4 regions of the Kitasatospora sp. NPDC053308 genome follow, and region 2 is predicted to be linked to each of the others. Evidence: riboswitches for the same ligand, from Rfam matches in the RefSeq annotation. Region 2 holds a riboswitch; each other region holds the start of a gene.
The links. A riboswitch is a leader RNA that binds a small molecule or an ion and turns the genes downstream of it on or off. The one in region 2 is predicted to bind cyclic di-AMP.
Positions count from the first base shown of each region.

Region 1: linked by a shared signal. The riboswitch ahead of ACZ6Y7_RS17410 (NlpC/P60 family protein) and the one ahead of ACZ6Y7_RS27450 (transglycosylase family protein) in region 2 are both predicted to bind cyclic di-AMP.
Region 3: linked by a shared signal. The riboswitch ahead of ACZ6Y7_RS09950 (glycoside hydrolase family 16 protein) and the one ahead of ACZ6Y7_RS27450 (transglycosylase family protein) in region 2 are both predicted to bind cyclic di-AMP.
Region 4: linked by a shared signal. The riboswitch ahead of ACZ6Y7_RS34365 (transglycosylase family protein) and the one ahead of ACZ6Y7_RS27450 (transglycosylase family protein) in region 2 are both predicted to bind cyclic di-AMP.

Region 1 is NZ_JBVJJY010000006.1:431,208-435,391, forward strand. Features, by position in the region: gene ACZ6Y7_RS17405 (C40 family peptidase) at 31-1,068, shown strand; cyclic di-AMP (ydaO/yuaA leader) riboswitch at 1,407-1,560, shown strand; gene ACZ6Y7_RS17410 (NlpC/P60 family protein) at 1,571-2,692, shown strand; gene ACZ6Y7_RS17415 (C40 family peptidase) at 2,918-3,964, shown strand; gene ACZ6Y7_RS17420 (hypothetical protein) at 4,000-4,184, shown strand, end outside.
Region 2 is NZ_JBVJJY010000014.1:205,211-209,394, forward strand. Features, by position in the region: gene ACZ6Y7_RS27445 (cytochrome P450 family protein) at 275-1,624, shown strand; cyclic di-AMP (ydaO/yuaA leader) riboswitch at 1,876-2,042, shown strand; gene ACZ6Y7_RS27450 (transglycosylase family protein) at 2,048-2,833, shown strand; gene eno (phosphopyruvate hydratase) at 3,085-4,184, shown strand, end outside.
Region 3 is NZ_JBVJJY010000003.1:451,623-455,806, forward strand. Features, by position in the region: gene ACZ6Y7_RS09940 (alpha/beta hydrolase) at 1-1,089, shown strand, start outside; gene ACZ6Y7_RS09945 (phenolic acid decarboxylase) at 1,156-1,485, opposite strand; cyclic di-AMP (ydaO/yuaA leader) riboswitch at 1,937-2,066, shown strand; gene ACZ6Y7_RS09950 (glycoside hydrolase family 16 protein) at 2,067-3,353, shown strand; gene ACZ6Y7_RS09955 (hypothetical protein) at 3,455-4,003, opposite strand.
Region 4 is NZ_JBVJJY010000025.1:77,074-81,257, forward strand. Features, by position in the region: gene ACZ6Y7_RS34355 (LacI family DNA-binding transcriptional regulator) at 1-650, shown strand, start outside; gene ACZ6Y7_RS34360 (hypothetical protein) at 783-983, opposite strand; gene ACZ6Y7_RS34365 (transglycosylase family protein) at 1,253-2,512, opposite strand; cyclic di-AMP (ydaO/yuaA leader) riboswitch at 2,520-2,678, opposite strand; gene ACZ6Y7_RS34370 (sirohydrochlorin chelatase family protein) at 3,317-4,184, opposite strand, start outside.

The DNA.
Region 1 (4,184 bases), on a different contig from region 2:
GGTGAGTCCGATGGAAGAAGGAGCCGGTCCTTGGCCTCCCACCGCCGTCCCAAGCAGCCGAGCCGCGCGCGGATCTCCGTGCTCACCGCTGCCGCTGCGACCGCGGTCGCCCTCTCCGCCCAGGTGGCGGCGCACGCCGCGCCGCAGCCGAACAAAACGGACGTCAAGGCGCAGATCGACCAGCTCCAGGAGGAGCAGGAGCAGGCGGCGGAGAAGTACAACGGCGCCAAGGAGCGGGCCGACCAGCTGCGCAAGCAGGCCGACCAGCTGCAGGACCAGGTGGCCCGCGGCCAGGAGCAGATGGCCCAGCTGCAGAGCGGTCTGGCCGAGGTGGCGGGCGAGCAGTACCGCACCAACGGCATCGACCCGTCCGTCCAGCTGATGCTCTCCTCCGACCCGTCCGGCTACCTGGACAAGGCCTCCACCGTCCAGCAGGCCAGCACCACCCAGGCCGAGGCGCTCAAGGGCCTGCTGGACCAGCAGCGCCGGCTGGACCAGGAGAAGGCCGAGGCGGCCGCCGTGCTGGCCTCGCTGGACGCGACCACCAAGGACCTGAACCAGGCCAAGGCGGACGTCAACACCAAGCTGAAGGCGGCCCAGGACCTGCTGAACTCGCTCAGCGCCGCCGATCGCGCCGCGCTGAAGGCCCAGCAGGCGCAGGACGACCGCGCCTCGCGCGGCAGCGACCGGGTCGACCTGAGCAGCCTGCCGCCGGCCAGCGGCTACGCGGCCGTGGCCGTGGCCAAGGCGATGAGCAAGCAGGGGTCGCCGTACGTGTGGGGCGCCACCGGGCCGACCACCTTCGACTGCTCGGGCCTGATGGTCTGGTCGTACGGCCAGGCCGGCGTCTCGCTGCCGCGCACCTCCCAGGAGCAGGGCCACTACGGCACCCGGGTGCCCTCGCTGGACCAGGCCCAGCCCGGCGACCTGGTCGTCTACGGCGCCGACATGCACCACGTCGGGATGTACATCGGCAACGGCATGGTGGTCCACGCGCCGCACACCGGTGACGTGGTGAAGGTGATGAAGGCCGATGCGATGCCCATCAACACGATCCGCCGGGTCTGACACCCCGACACGCCGCCGGGCCGCTGTCCGGGGGCTGTGATCCGCGCCACCCTCCGCAGGGGGTGGCGTCCGGGTTTTCGAGCGTTTCACGGCTCCGGGGTGAGGCCTGATCAGCCTTGCGTGCGGCGGCGGTCACCATCGGTCATTTTCACAAAAGAACTTGGGTAATCTTCCGTCTTTTTTCTGACAAGGATTTGAACCGATCACGGTTCAGTTACTAGGGTCGTGCCCCGAACCACCGCACTGTCGATCACCCAGCAAGGGGTGGCGGCGGTGGTTACCGCCGAGTTCGCAAGGCAGCGGGGCAGGTCGAAGCGACTGCCGACAGGGGAGCCCAGTGGTCGGGGGCGCTGCGGAGCGGAGCCGGGGAACCACGTTCCTCCGGGGTGAATCGGCGCCAGGTCGGCCGGTGGAACGGCCGTGAGGCGTCGTAGGGCATGCTTCCGGCCCGAACCCGTCAGCTCACCCGGTAGGCGGACGTAGGAAGAAGGAGTCCGCCTTCGTGGCGTCCCATCGTCGTCCCAAGCCCGCGAGTCGTGCCCGCGTCTCGATCCTGACCGGCGTCGCCGCGGCAGCCGTCGCGCTCTCCGCGCAGTCCGGCGCCCACGCCGACCCGCAGCCGACCAAGGACCAGGTCAAGGAGCAGGTCGACCAGCTCAACGAGCAGGCCGAGGTGGCGACCGAGCAGTACAACGCCGCCCAGGAGAAGCAGCAGGCCCTGGAGAAGCAGGTCGCCGGCCTGCAGGACCAGGTGGCCCGTCAGCAGGCCCAGGTGACCGACCTGCAGGGCGGCCTCGCCGAGATCGCCGGGGAGCAGTACCGCAACGGCGGGATATCCCCGACCGTCCAGCTGATGTTCTCGTCCAGCCCGGACAACTTCCTCAACCAGGCCGGTGCGCTGAACCAGGCCGGGGACACCCAGAAGAACCAGCTGAAGCAACTCCAGGAGCAGCAGCGCAAGCTCGACCAGGACCGCACCGAGGCCCAGGGCAAGCTCGCCGAGCTGGAGTCCACCACCCAGCAGCTGAAGGCCTCCAAGGAGGAGGTCCAGAACAAGCTGAAGGCCGCCCAGGACCTGCTCAACACCCTGACCGAGCAGGAGCGCCAGGCGCTGCGCGCGGCGGAGGAGAAGGCCGCCGCCGACGCCAAGGCCCAGGCCGACGCCGCGAAGGCGCAGCAGCAGGCCGCCGACCGCGCCTCGCGCGACAACGGCCGCAGCGACCTCTCCACGCCGACCTCCACGCCGGTCGCCAAGCCGCCGGCGCCCGGCAGCTCGCGCGGTGCCGCCGCGCTGTCCGCCGCCGCGTCCAAGATCGGCAGCCCGTACGTGTGGGGCGCCACCGGCCCGAGCTCCTTCGACTGCTCCGGCCTGATGGTCTGGGCGTTCAACCAGGTCGGCGTCTCGCTGCCGCGCACCTCGCAGGAGCAGGCCCACGCCGGCACCCGGATCGGCACCGACCTGTCCCAGGCCCAGCCCGGCGACCTGCTGATCTTCTACTCGGACGCCCACCACGTCGGCATCTACGCCGGCGGCGGCCAGGTGCTGCACGCGCCCAAGCCGGGCGCGTCGGTCCGCTACGAGGCCGTCACCAACATGCCGCTGTCCGGCATCGTGCGGGTCTGACCCCCGCTCCGCGCCACCAGGCCCGGTCTTCCGTCACGGAAGGCCGGGCCTGCGGCTTTGCCGGCGGCTCGGGCTGATGTCCGATTAGGGGTCGAATATTCGGGTCCGGAGGGGTTTGGACTCGCTTGCCCGGACTCGCTAACGTCTGCCACCGGACTCCCGCTGAGGACCGCGCGCAGTGGTGCGGCGGCGGGACCGCGCCGCAGGATTGGAGCCGCTGCCGCCATGCCCGTGCACCGCCGTTCCCAACTGCTCGCCCGTGCGCTGGTGCTGACGGCGGCAGCCACCACCGCGCTGGGCGTGGCGACCAGCGGCAGCGCCCAGGCCGCCCCCGGCAGCCCGGACCCGGCGGACCGCAAGGACGTCAAGGCGCAGGTCGAGCAGCTCTACGACGAGGCCGAGCAGGCGTCGGAGAAGTACAACGCCGCCCAGGAGGCCCAGCGGAGGCTCCAGGGCGAGACCACGATCCTGCAGGGCGAGATCGCCGTCGCCCAGGACCAGCTCAACGAGCTGCGCGGCGACCTGGCGACCGTGGCCGGGGCCGAGTACCGCGGCGGGGGGATGAACCAGACCGCCCAGCTGATGCTGTCCCCCGACCCGGAGGGCTACCTCGCCCGCGCCCGGACGATGAGCCAGGCCTCGGAGCGGCAGCAGGAGACGCTGCACGAGCTGGTCACCCGCCAGCGCCGGCTCGACCAGCGGCGCACCGAGGCGACCGCCAAGCTCGCGGAGCTGGAGGAGGCCCGCCGCTCGCTCGCCGACAGCAAGCAGCAGATCCAGCAGCGGCTGGCCGCGGCGCAGAAGCTGCTCAACAGCCTGGGCAGCGCCGAGCGGGCCCGGATGGCCGCCCAGGACGCCCGGGAGGCCGAGCAGCGCGCCACCCGCGGCCTCGACCGGCTGGACCTCGGCACCACCCCGCCCGCCTCCGAGCGCGGCGCGGCGGCGCTGGCCGCCGCGGTGCGCATGATCGGCTCCCCGTACGTCTACGGCTCCACCGGGCCCCGCTCGTTCGACTGCTCCGGTCTGATGTACTACAGCTGGCGGCAGGCCGGAGTGACCCTGCCGCGCACCTCGCAGGCCCAGGCGTACGCCGGCCAGCGGGTCAACCTCTCCGAAGCGCGACCGGGAGACCTGGTGATCTTCTACCGGGACATGCACCACGTCGGCATGTACGCCGGCGGCGGTGTGATCGTGCACGCCCCCTACCCGGGCGCCAAGGTGCGCTACGAGAGCGTCAACGCCATGCCGGTCTCGGGGGTGGTCCGGCTCTGAGCGCGTCGCCGTCCGGCACCGCCGGACCCGACCCCGTGCCCATACCCCGCCGCGGGCTGTCCCGGCGGGGTGCGCTGCTGCTCGCCGCCGGAGGGCTGGCCCAGCTGTCGCTGCCGCCGCTCGCCCCGGCGGCGGCACCGGCCCGGCAGGAGGCCGACCGGCGGACGGAGGCGGCGGCGGTGCTCGCGGAGCGGGCGCGCTCGCTGGCCGCCCGGTCGGG
Region 2 (4,184 bases):
GTGGGCGACACCGCACCGGCGCCCACGCGTACTGCGGAGGATCGTAGGCACGTCCTGACCCTCCGCAACAGGGATTACCCCTCAGGTGACCAGGCTCACGCCCGGTGTCCGGCCAAGAGCTGCCCAAGACCCGGCCACGGACTGTCCACGGGCCGTCCACGAACCGGCCACGCGTCGTCCACGGAGCGTTGGCGCGCCGGTCGCACGCCGTTGACGAGGGGGTCGCGGGCCGCCGACGGACGGGGCGCGCGCACCCACCGGATACGGTCGTCCCATGCCAGCTCAGCCCGACCCCGCGCGGCCCGCCGCCACGCCGTCCGACGCCTCCGACCGACCCTCCGGCGCGCAGCCCGGCGCCCCCGCCCCGGAGCTGTTCACCTGGGAGTTCGCCGCCGATCCGTACCCCGCCTACGCGTGGCTGCGGGAACACGCCCCGGTGCACCGCACCACGCTGCCGAGCGGCGTCGAGGCGTGGCTGGTGACCAGGTACGCGGACGCCCGGCAGGCGCTCGCGGACAGCCGGCTGTCGAAGAACCCGGCGCACCACAGCGAGCAGGCGCACCGCACCGGCCGGGTGGGCATCCCGGGGGAGCGGCAGGCGGACCTGATGACCCACCTGCTGAACATCGACCCGCCGGACCACACCCGGCTGCGCCGGCTGGTGTCGAAGGCGTTCACCCCGCGCCGGGTGGCGGAGTTCGAGCCGCGGGTGCAGCAGCTCACCGACCGGCTGATCGACGGCTTCGCGCAGCGCGGCTCGGCGGACCTGATCCACGAGTTCGCCTTCCCGCTCCCCATCTACGCGATCTGCGACATGCTGGGCGTGCCCGCCGAGGACCAGGACGACTTCCGCGACTGGGCCGGGATGATGATCCGACACGGTGGCGGTCAACGCGGCGGCGTGGGGCGGGCGGTGAAGCGGATGCGGGCGTACCTGCTGGAGCTGATCCACCGCAAGCGCGCGGACCTCGGGGACGACCTGATCTCGGGCCTGATCCGGGCGAGCGACCACGGGGAGCACCTGACCGAGAAGGAGGCCGCCGCGATGGCGTTCATCCTCCTGTTCGCGGGCTTCGAGACGACCGTGAACCTCATCGGCAACGGGACGTACGCGCTGCTGCGCAACCCGGGGCAGCGCCGGCTGCTGCAGGAGTCGGTGGCGCGCGGGGAGAGCGCGCTGCTGGAGACGGGGATCGAGGAACTCCTGCGCTACGACGGGCCGGTGGAGCTGGCGACCTGGCGGTTCGCCACGCAGCCGCTGTCCATCGGCGGGGTGGACATCCCGGTCGGCGATCCGGTGCTGGTGGTGCTGGCGGCCGCGGACCGCGACCCGGCCCGGTTCGCCGACGAGAACACCCTGGACCTGGCCCGAACGGACAACCCGCACCTGGGCTTCGGGCACGGCATCCACTACTGCATCGGCGCCCCGCTGGCCCGGTTGGAGGGCCGGGCCGCGCTGGCCACGCTGCTTTCCCGGCTGCCGGATCTGCGGCTCGCGGAAAGCCCGGAGAATCTGCGCTGGCGAGGCGGCCTCATCATGCGTGGCCTGCGGGAACTCCCGGTGGAATTCAGCCCGGAGAGCCGCTCCCCGCATACGCCTCCGCGCGCCGTCCCGCGCCCTTGACGAATCGGCGGGAGCGGACTCCGGCCGGGTCGACGCGCTGACGGACCGTCGCCGTAGCGGCTCCGGCGGGGGTGTGAACACCCATCAATCCGGACATAGCGCCGCCGTTGGTAGGCGATCGGACACGCGCCGTAATTTCTGTGTGATATCCGTGATATGAGCTTGTGATTGGTCTGAGGATCTGTCTACTCTCCCTGGAGTTCGCAGCTGCGGACCTCGTGCGCGGAACGCCGAATCCTGCCCGCCGCGTCACGGGAAACCGACCAGAACCCTGGGCAGGGGCGGGGGACCCAGGTTTGTTGCCGTCCCCACGGCTTGGGGTGAAGCCGCCCGCGCGGAACCGATTCCGCGTACGGCGGCCGGGCCACCTCCCGGTCCGAACCCGACAGCTCACCTCGCAGGCGTGCGGAGAGGGACCTCTTCATGCTGTTCGTTGGAACTGGCCGTCATCGTCGTCGCACCCAGGCCGAGAAGGCCATCGCCGTCGCCGGTGTGGCCGGCGTCGGACTCGCGCTGCCGCTCCTCACCGCCACCGGCGCCTCCGCCGCCCCGGCCTCCACCTGGGACTCCGTCGCCCAGTGCGAGAGCGGCGGCAACTGGAGCATCAACACCGGCAACGGCTTCTACGGCGGCCTGCAGTTCACCTCCAGCACCTGGAAGGCGTACGGCGGCACCGCCTACGCTCCGCAGGCCCACCAGGCCAGCAAGGGGCAGCAGATCGCGATCGCCGAGAAGGTGCTCGCCTCGCAGGGCCCCGGCGCCTGGCCGGTCTGCTCCAAGAAGGCCGGTCTGACCAAGGGCGGCGCCCCGGCGTCGGTCGACACCTCCTCGGACGCCAAGCCGCAGTCCGCCCCGCAGCAGCAGACGCCCAAGCGGCAGGCCCAGAAGCCGGTGGAGAAGCCGGTCCAGAAGTCCGAGGCCAAGCCCGTCCAGAAGCAGGCCCCGAAGCACGCCGCCCCCCAGCAGGCCGAGAAGCCCGTCGACCCGTCGGCGCAGCAGTACGTCCCCAGGCACGCGGCCCCGAGCCCCGCGCAGCCGTCCGCGCAGAGCGGTCACGACTACACCGTCCGCGCCGGTGACACGCTGTCGACCATCGCCGCCGCCCAGGGCGTGTCCGGCGGCTGGCACGCCCTGTACGAGCAGAACCGCTCCACCGTCGGCGGCGACCCGGACCTGATCCTGCCGGGCCAGGTGCTGCACCTCGGCTGACCCGCCACGCCCGGGCGCGGAGGGGGCCGGCCGTACCGGTCCCCTTCGTCCGCATTCGCCCGGCGCGGTGGGACAAGGTGGGACAAGCAGGTGAACTACCGGTGGGTAGCGGGGCCACACGCTGAGACGGGACCGAGGCGGAGGTGGCCCCGGGAGCCCGGGCGGTTAGGCTCTGGTCCGTAACGACTCCGCAATCGTCCTGGCGACAGCACCACCGTCAGCCGGACCCTGCTTCCGCAAGGAGATGCTTCGTGCCGTCCATCGATGTCGTCGTAGCCCGTGAGATCCTCGACTCCCGCGGCAACCCCACGGTCGAGGTCGAGGTCGGCCTCGACGACGGCAGCACGGGTCGTGCCGCTGTCCCGTCGGGTGCCTCCACCGGTGCCTTCGAGGCGCTGGAGCTGCGCGACGGTGACAAGAACCGCTACTTCGGCAAGGGCGTGGAGAAGGCCGTCCTGGCCGTCATCGAGCAGATCGGCCCGGAGCTGGTCGGCTACGACGCCACCGAGCAGCGCCTGATCGACCAGGCCATGCTCGACCTGGACGCCACCCCGGACAAGTCCTCGCTCGGCGCCAACGCCATCCTCGGCGTCTCGCTGGCCGTCGCGCACGCCGCCTCCGAGGCCAGCGACCTGCCGCTGTTCCGCTACCTGGGCGGCCCGAACGCGCACGTCCTGCCGGTCCCGATGATGAACATCCTCAACGGCGGCTCGCACGCGGACTCCAACGTCGACATCCAGGAGTTCATGATCGCCCCGATCGGCGCGGAGTCCTTCTCCGAGGCCGTCCGCTGGGGCGTCGAGGTCTACCACACCCTCAAGGGCGTGCTGAAGGAGCGCGGCCTGTCCACCGGCCTCGGCGACGAGGGCGGCTTCGCGCCGAACCTGGACAGCAACCGCGAGGCTCTGGACCTGATCACCGAGGCCATCCAGAAGGCCGGCTACGTGCCCGGCCGGGACATCGCGCTGGCCCTGGACGTCGCCGCCTCCGAGTTCTACCAGGACGGTGCCTACCAGTTCGAGGGCAAGGCGCTCTCCTCCGCCGAGCTCATCGAGTACTACGCCGGGCTGGTCGCCGCCTACCCGCTGGTCTCCATCGAGGACCCGCTGGACGAGTCGGACTGGGACGGCTGGAAGGCCATGACCGACAAGCTGGGCGACAAGGTCCAGCTGGTCGGCGACGACCTGTTCGTCACCAACCCGGCCCGCCTGGCCAAGGGCATCGAGACCGGCACCGCCAACGCCCTGCTGGTGAAGGTGAACCAGATCGGCTCGCTGACCGAGACCCTGGACGCCGTCGAGCTGGCCCAGCGCAACGGCTACCGCTGCATGATGTCGCACCGCTCCGGCGA
Region 3 (4,184 bases), on a different contig from region 2:
GTCATGGGGGGAACGGTCTGGCTCTGGCCCAGGCTGGCCGGGAAGACTTGGCGGGCGGTGCTCGGCCGGATCGGCGCCCTGCTCGCCACCCAGCTCACGGTGCTCGCGGCGCTCGGCCTGGTGGCGAACAACTACTTCGCCTTCTACAGCAGTTGGGACGACCTCCTGGGCACCGGTGACACCGGCCCGGTGGTGATCCACAACAAGGCGGACGCCTCCGGGCGCCTGCTGGTGGAGACCGTCGGCCACGCGGCGGTCAAGGGCGGCGGCGCGATGGGCCGTGAGCCCGGCCAGTCCGGTGAGATCCGCAAGGTCCGGATCGACGGTGCGGTCAGCCGCCTGTCGACCGAGGGCTACGTGTACCTGCCCCCGCAGTACTTCCAGCCCGAGTACGCGCAGAAGCGGTTCCCGGCCGTGATCGTCAGCACCGGGTTCCCGGGGATCGCCGAGAACCTGATCACCCGGTTCAACTACCCCGGCGCGGCGCTCAAGCTGCTGCAGGAGGGCCGGATGCAGCCGACCGTCATGGTGCTGATGCGTCCGTCGCCCGCGCTGCCGCAGGACACCGAGTGCGAGGACATCCCGAACGGTCCGCAGTCCGACACGTACTTCACCAAGGACGTGCCCTCGGCGATCCAGGCCAGCTTCCGGGTCTCGTCCGACCCGCAGGCCTGGGCGTTCATGGGCAACTCCACGGGCGGCTACTGCGCGCTCAAGCTGGCCATGCGCCACCCCGACGTGTTCCCGACCGCCGTCGCCCTCTCCGCCTACTACGATGCCGCCGACGACCCGACCACCGGTGACCTGTTCGGCGGCAGCAAGCAGCGCCGCGACGAGGCCAACCTGATGTGGCGGCTGAAGAACCTGCCGGCGCCCAAGGTGTCCGTGCTGCTGGCCGGCACCAAGAAGGGCGACGGCGACTACCGCCGGGAGACCGAGGCCTTCGTCGACGCCGCGCAGAGCCCGATGAAGGTCTCGTACAGCATGCTGGAGAACGGCGGCCACAACTTCGAGACCTGGAGCGCGCTGCTGCCCTCCTCGCTGGAGTGGCTGTCCCAGCAACTCAAGGTGCCCGACCAGGCCGTCTGACGGACAGGCGCGCCAGACGACCGAACCCCCGGGGCCGCGGCCCCGGGGGTTCGATCGTCACGTGGCTCAGGCCACCCGCTCCAGCGTCCCGGTGTGCAACTGCCCGACCCGGCCGCCCTCGCCCTCGAAGGTCCAGAAGGCCCGGATCGTGAGGTTGTTGAGGTCCATCACATGGCTGACGGTGATCCCGCTCTGCTCCGTCCAGCTGATGAAGTAGATCTCCGGCGCGACCTCGGCGACGTGCAGCCGCACGTCCTCCCACTGGCCCGCGGACTCGCCGAGGCCCTCCCAGCGCAACCGCGTGCCGTCGGCCGAGTAGGTGTTGCGGAAGGCCGCGCCGTTGTCGGCCCGGAAGACGTAGGTACGGCCGGCGAAGGCGGGCAGGGGCGCGGTCATGGTGGGGCGGCTCCTCGTTTCGGGGGTCGGTGCTCGTGTGCACTGCGCTCTTGTGCACTGCGGAAGATGTCAGGCTCAAATTTATCCGACCGGGCGCACCCCGTCGGATCTTTGCCGCAGGACGGGTCACCGCGCCGCCTGGCACGACGCCCGGCTCCACCCCCGGCGCTGGGCCCGGCTCCATGCCGGGCCCTGCACCCGCCCTCACGCCCGGCACCGCCTGCCGCGCCACACCGGCCCGCCCGGAATGATCAACTCGGCCGCCACGCAGCGTCGTTGATCGACACCGCTGTGAGCTGCGCGACAACCGGCCCGGAGGAGTTGTCCGTTCACGTACGGCCTGCCTAGCCTGCAACGGCGTCCGCCCCTCGCGGACCCCGCCGCCGGGACGCCTAGTCCTGTCCACCCGCCGGCGGGTCACCGAGCACCACAGCGGACGGGAGCGGGGGAACCAAGGTCGGCGCCCGACCCGTGCGCACGCGCGCGCGGGCCGAGGCTAGGGGTGAAGCCGCTCCACAGGCGGCCGGGCAACTGCAGCCCGAACCCGACAGCTAACCTCGCAGGCGTCGCAGAGGTGACCCATGCCCCAGCCTGCCGCTGCCCGGCGCCGCGCGCCGCGCCACGCCCGCCCCTCCCACCGCGGCCGCAACGCCGCCTTCGCCGCCACCGGGGCGCTCGCCATCAGCGGCGCCGGACTGCTCGGACTGCCGTCCGTCACCGGTGCCCAGGCCGCCACCGCGCCGACCGTCACCCAGGACCGCCTCGCCCCGGCCACCATGGTCGCGGGCAAGGCCACCACGGCCTCGCTCACCCTGCACTCCTCGGCCTGCTTCACCGCGAAGACCGTGGGCGTGGGCGTGCGGGACGCGCGCGGCACCAACCTGGACTTCCCCGGCAACGCCTCCAACGTGCAGATCTGCCCGAGCGGTGTGAACTTCACCAGCGGTGCGCGCACCCTGCCCGCCGGCACCTACACCCAGTTCGGCTTCTGGCAGGACCTCGGCGGCGCCTGGCACAACCTGCCCTCGCAGCAGCTGGTGGTCTCGGCCACCGCCACCCCCGCGCCGACCCCGACCCCCGCGCCGACCGCCACCCCCACCGCGACCCCGACCCCCACCGCGACCCCGACCCCGAGCCCCACCGCGACCCCGACCAGCACCCCCGCGCCGACCTCCCCGGTCGCCGGCAAGTCGCTGACCTGGTCCGACGAGTTCAACGGCCCGCTCTCCTGGGGCCAGCGCTGGGTCGGCGACAAGAGCACCGCCTACAAGTACGGGAACCACAACCCGGACGACAACAAGCTCGACTGGCTGAACAAGAACAACGTCAGCGTCGCGGGCGGGGTCGCCACCTTCACCGCCACGTCCGGCGGACCGGCCCTGGAGAACGGCAAGCAGTCCTGGAACACCGGCTTCCTGACCACCGAGGGCTCCAGCGAGGGCTTCCAGGTCAAGACCGGCGACTACGCCGAGACCCGGGTCAAGCTGCCCGCCGGCACCGGTGCCTGGCCGGCCCTGTGGACCTGGAAGAACGGCAACGGGGAGATCGACTCCTTCGAGTACCACCCCGACAACCCGAACCTGCTGGAGCTGACCAACCACGTCAACCCCGGCAACCCGAAGTACTACACCGACGCGAGTGCCATCGCGAAGGACCAGTGGGTGACCATCGGCACCTACTACGGCGCCACCTCGGTGGACTGGTACGTCAACGGCGTCAAGGTCTTCTCGGACGGCAAGGGCGTGGGCGCCAACTGGTCGGCGTACCTGATCCTCAACCTCTCGGTGTGCGCGGGCCAGTACCACCCGGCGCCGCAGGGGACCGCCCCGATCACCATGGCCGCCGACTACGTCCGCGTCTACCGGTGACCGGTGACCGGTAGTCCGTAGGACCGTCCCCCGGTCACCGGAAGCAGGCAGCCGCTCGCGGGCGGCCGGTGACCGGTGGGACGGACGTGGTCCCGGAACCGTCAGCCCGCCGACTCGACCACCGGGATGGTGAACGGCGTGCGGTTGTCGCTCTCGTTCCGGTCGTCCGCGCTGTGCACCGCGACCCGGCCGCCGTGCAGCTCGCCCGGCTCCAGGTCGCGGCTGAGCCGGAGCGGGATGAGCGCGGTCGCGCTGCGTCCTTCCTTCAACCCGGGTCCGAAGACGCACTGCACCCGGTGGCCGTTCTGGAGCACCTCGCAGCCCGAGGGGTAGAACGGCCCCTCCGCCGTGACCCCCTCCGGCAGGGCGGCCACGACCGTGAACGGGGAGGCGGTGGTGTCCGGGCCCCGGTTGGCGACGAAGGCGTGGAGCGTCGTGAGGCCGCCGGGGGCCACCCCCTCGGGGGCGATCCGCACCACTTCCAGGTCCGAGTGCGAGGGCGCGGGCACCACGGCGGGCAGGGTGGACACCACGGTGGACGAGCCCGCCGCCCCCGGAGCGCCGACCTCCACCGCCGGACGGGGCTCCGGCCGGCGCAGCGCCCAGGACGGGCCGGTGGCCAGCACCGCCACCGCGCAGCCCGTCGTCACGGCCGCCACCACCCGGGCCCCGCCGATCCTCCCGCTCCTCGTGCGGCCCCGCCCTGGCGCGCCGCCCCGTACATCCTGGTCCGGCATCCCGCTCACCCTGCTCTCGTGCTCCGGCCGCCCGCGCCGTCGCGGGCCGCGTCCGGCATCAGGGTGGCCGAGCCGTCGCGGCGACCGGACGGTA
Region 4 (4,184 bases), on a different contig from region 2:
TGCACGCCGACACCACGGCCGACCACGACCGCTACGCGCGGCTGGCCGGGCGCGGGGTGCCGTTCGTGCTGATCAACGGCTTCAGCGAGAAGATCGACGCGCCGTTCATCTCGCCGGACGACCGGGCCGCGATGTGGATGGCCGTCCAGCACCTGGCCGAACTCGGGCACGAGCGGATCGGGCTGGCCGTCGGGCAGCGCCGGTACGTCCCGGTGCTGCGCAAGATAGAAGGCTTCACGGCGGCGATGCGCGAGGTGCTCGGGCGTACCCGGGAGGAGGCCGAGGACCTCGTCCACCACACGCTGTTCAGCGTGGAGGGCGGGCACGCGGCGGCCGGCGCGCTGCTCGACAAGGGCTGCACGGCGATCGTCTGCGGGAGCGACATGATGGCGCTCGGAGCGATCCGGGCGGTGCGGCAGCGGGGGCTGTCGGTGCCGCACGACGTGTCGGTGGTCGGCTTCGACGACTCGCCGCTGATCGCCTTCACCGAGCCGCCGTTGACCACGATCCGCCAGCCGGTCGAGGCGATGGCCACGGCGGCGGTGGACGCGCTGCTGGAAGAAGTCGGCGGGAACGCCGCGCAGCGGGGCGAGTTCATGTTCCAGCCGGAGCTGGTGATGCGCGGGTCCACCGGCGCCTGCGCGCGCTGAGCGTCGGGCCGGTGTCCTGAGCTGCGGGCCCGTGGCGTGCGTGCGGCGCGCCCCGGGCGGCGGTCGGCCGTAAGGCCAACGGAAGGGCCCCGGAGGGCAGTTGCTCTCCGGGGCCCTTCGGCGTACGCCGGTTCAGCCCTCCTGGGCGCTCGGGCGGTCGACGGTGAGGCGGTGGCCGTCGGTCGTTTCGCCGGTACGGGTCTCGGTGCGGCGGCCGCGGGCCAGGTAGTCGCGCAGGACCAGTTCGACGGCGTCCTGTGGGTTCTTGGTACCGGAGAGCATCATCGCGTCGATCGCGAGGTTCGCGTCGAGCGTGACGGTGACCTGGGCCATGTGACTCCTCCTCGGGTGCAGAGCAGCAGCATGCCCGTTGGGACCGGGTTTCACCACGGGGATACGCCGAAGCCCCGGGAGGAGCGACCAGACTCCTCCCGGGGCGGTGGGCTGCCGGGGTTCGGATGACAGCTGACAGATAACAGATGTTGAAATCTGTTATCTGTCAGCTGTTATCTGTCGGCTGTCATCTGTCAGCCGTCGGCCGTCATCCGTCTGCCGAACGCGCCGTCGACCGTCGACCGTCAGCCGTACGCCGTGACGGATCCTCAGACCCGGCCGGCGAAGTCCGGGGCCCAGTTGGCGATGGTCTGCTCGCGCACGCCCGCGCTCGGGTTGGCGGCCTCGACGTACTTGCCGCCGCCGACGTAGATCGCGACGTGGTAGACGCCCGAGTCCTTGCCGTTGTTGGACCAGAACAGCAGGTCGCCCGGCTGCAGGCTGTCCAGCGAGACGTGGGTGCTGGCGGCGGCCTGGTCGGCGGCGACGCGCGGGATGGAGATGCCCGCGGCGCGCAGCGCGGCCTGGGTCAGGCCGGAGCAGTCCCAGCCGCCGTTGCCGGTGCCGCCGTAGACGTAGGCCTGGCCGACCTTGGACTCGGCGAAGGACACCGCGGCGGCCATGCTGCCGGTGGCGGCCTGGGCCGGGGCGGCCGGCTTGGCGGCCGGGGTCTGGGTCTGAGCGGCCGGCTTGGCGTTCACGGAACCGCCGTTCGCGGACTGACCGGACTTCTGCGGGCGGTTGAACCAGGTGAAGTCCGAGCCGGACTTGTCCGAGGAGCCGGACTGCTGGGCCTGGTCGCCGTCACCGAAGGTCAGGTGCTGGCCCGGGTAGATGGTGTCCGGGCCCTCGGTCAGGGTGCTGCGGTTGAGCTCGTACAGCCGCTGCCAGCCGCCCTGGACGTTGTGCTTGTCGGCGATGGCGGACAGCCAGTCGCCCGCGACCACGGTGTAGTCGTGGTCCTGGGCCCACTGCTGGTGCTTCTGGGTCCAGTTGGTGGCGGCGGAGTCGGTGGAGGCCTGCGCGTCGGTCTGGGCCGGCACGGCGGGCTTGGCGGGCTTCGCGGCCGGGGCCGAGGTCTGCGCCGGCTTGGCGGCCGGGGCGGCGGGCGCGGCCGGCTTGGCGGCGGCCGAGGTGTCGACGGCGGCCGGGGTGCCGCCCTTGGTCAGGCCGGCCTGGACCGAGCACACCGGCCAGGCGCCGGGGCCCTGCGAGGCGAGCACCTTCTCGGCGACGGCGATCTGCTGGTCCTTGGTGGCCAGGTCGGCGCGCGAGGCGTAGGCGGTGCCGCCGAAGGCGGACCAGGTGCTCTGGGTGAACTGGAGGCCGCCGTAGAAGCCGTTGCCGGTGTTGATGCTCCAGTTGCCGCTGCTCTCGCACTGGGCGACCTTGTCCCAGGTGGCGACGGAGGCGGCGGAGGCGGTGCCGGAGACGAGGCAGGGAATGGTGAGGCCGACGCCCGCGACGCCGATGGCGGCGATCACGCGGCGGGTGCGGCTGGACAGGCGAGTGCCGTTGGTGGGCAGCATGAAGACGCGGTCCTCTCCCACGCCTGCGAGGTGAGCTGTCGGATTCGGGCTGGAGTTGCCCGGCCGCGCGTGGCGCGGCTTCACCCCTAGCCCTGAACCGTTCCGAGGACCGGTCCGGGGCGACTTACCTGTGGGTCCCCCGCTCCTGCCGTGGTGCGTTATTCGCGCTGCCAGGACATCCGACGGCAGGACTCGGCGTTGCGGATGAACTGGGTCCGTGTGGTCACGAACGGGGAGCACGTTAAGCAGACTTAAGTTAAAACTGCAAATAGCTGTGATGTGTATCACGGTTTAGTGGGAACTGCCCCGTGGGTCGGAATTCATGATCGAAAATGGTCGCGCAATGATCATTTTCTGGCAATTCCACTGCGGATATCCATAACTGTCTCCGCCTCAGGAAATGCATGACGGTGTGTCGAAGCGCGAGGGGGCGCACTCCTCGATCCGGGGGAGCCATCGCGATTCAAGCGCTGGAGGGCGCGCCGGGGGCGCCCGGGAAACGTCTGTCATTTCCTGATGAAGAGAACAGAACGGACATTTCTCTTCAATGTCCGCTTAACTCCCGTACTGTTCCGGTACGGCACGGACCGGTGCCAGGCGAGCAAGCCGGGCAAACCAGGCGGGCAAATCAGGCAGGCAAACCGGGCGGGCGGGCAAACCGGGCGGGATCCCAGGCCAGGGCCCGGCCGGCCGACAGGCCGGCGGGTGGGCCATCGGGCAGCCGGAGAGCGGGCACGGCGAAGGGCCCGGAACGCGAACGGCGTTCCGGGCCCTCTGCGCGCGCGGACGACCGCGCGGTGTCCGTTACTGGCCGACGGCCCCGTCGACGGCCGCGTGGGCGCCACGGGTGCCCTCCACGGCCCCCTCGGCCTCGGCGGCGGCCGCCGCCTCCGCCTCGGCGCGCGCCAGGTCCTCGGCGGACGGCGCGGGCAGCGCGGCCATGTAGGTGGAGGCGATCAGCTGGCCGACGGTCGGGTACGCGCCCAGCGGCGCGGCCGACGGGCAGCCGGTCTCCTCGGCGGCCGCGGCGAGCAGCTCGGAGTCGGCCTCCGGTCCGATCACCAGCGGCGCCAGCGCGGGGCGCTGCGAGCCGGTCTCCTTGAGGTGGTCGACGGCCGCGGCCACCGAGCCGGGCACGTCGAGCGCGGCGGCCACGACCGGGACGGCCAGGCGGGCGGCCAGCAGTACACCGGTGATGCCGGCCGCGGCGGCCGCGTCCTCGCCGCCGACGGTGGTCAGGACCACGCCGTCCGCGGCGGTCGCGATGGCGAACAGCCGGGCCCGGTCGGCGCGGGCCAGCCCGGCCTCGGACAGCCGGACGTGGACGGCCTCGGCGAGCAGCGGGTGCGGGCCGAGCGCGTCGGTGACGGGCGCGCCGTACTCGGCGGCGAGCGCGTGGAGTTCGGGCAGGAAGCCGTGCGGGCCCGGCACCAGCGGCACCAGGACGGGCATCGGCAGGCCGGCCTCGGCGGCCATGGCCAGGAGCTCGGCGACGGTGCGGTCCTCGCCGCCCTCGCCCTCGGCGGAGTCGCCGGGGAGGTATCCGACCGTGGCCTGGACGCCGTGGTGCTCGCTGCGGACGATCGAGAGCAGTTCCTCGACGACCGAGCGGGACTCGGGCCCGGCGGTCGCGGGCACGGCGAGCACCAGGGCCGGGGAGCCGGTGGGGATC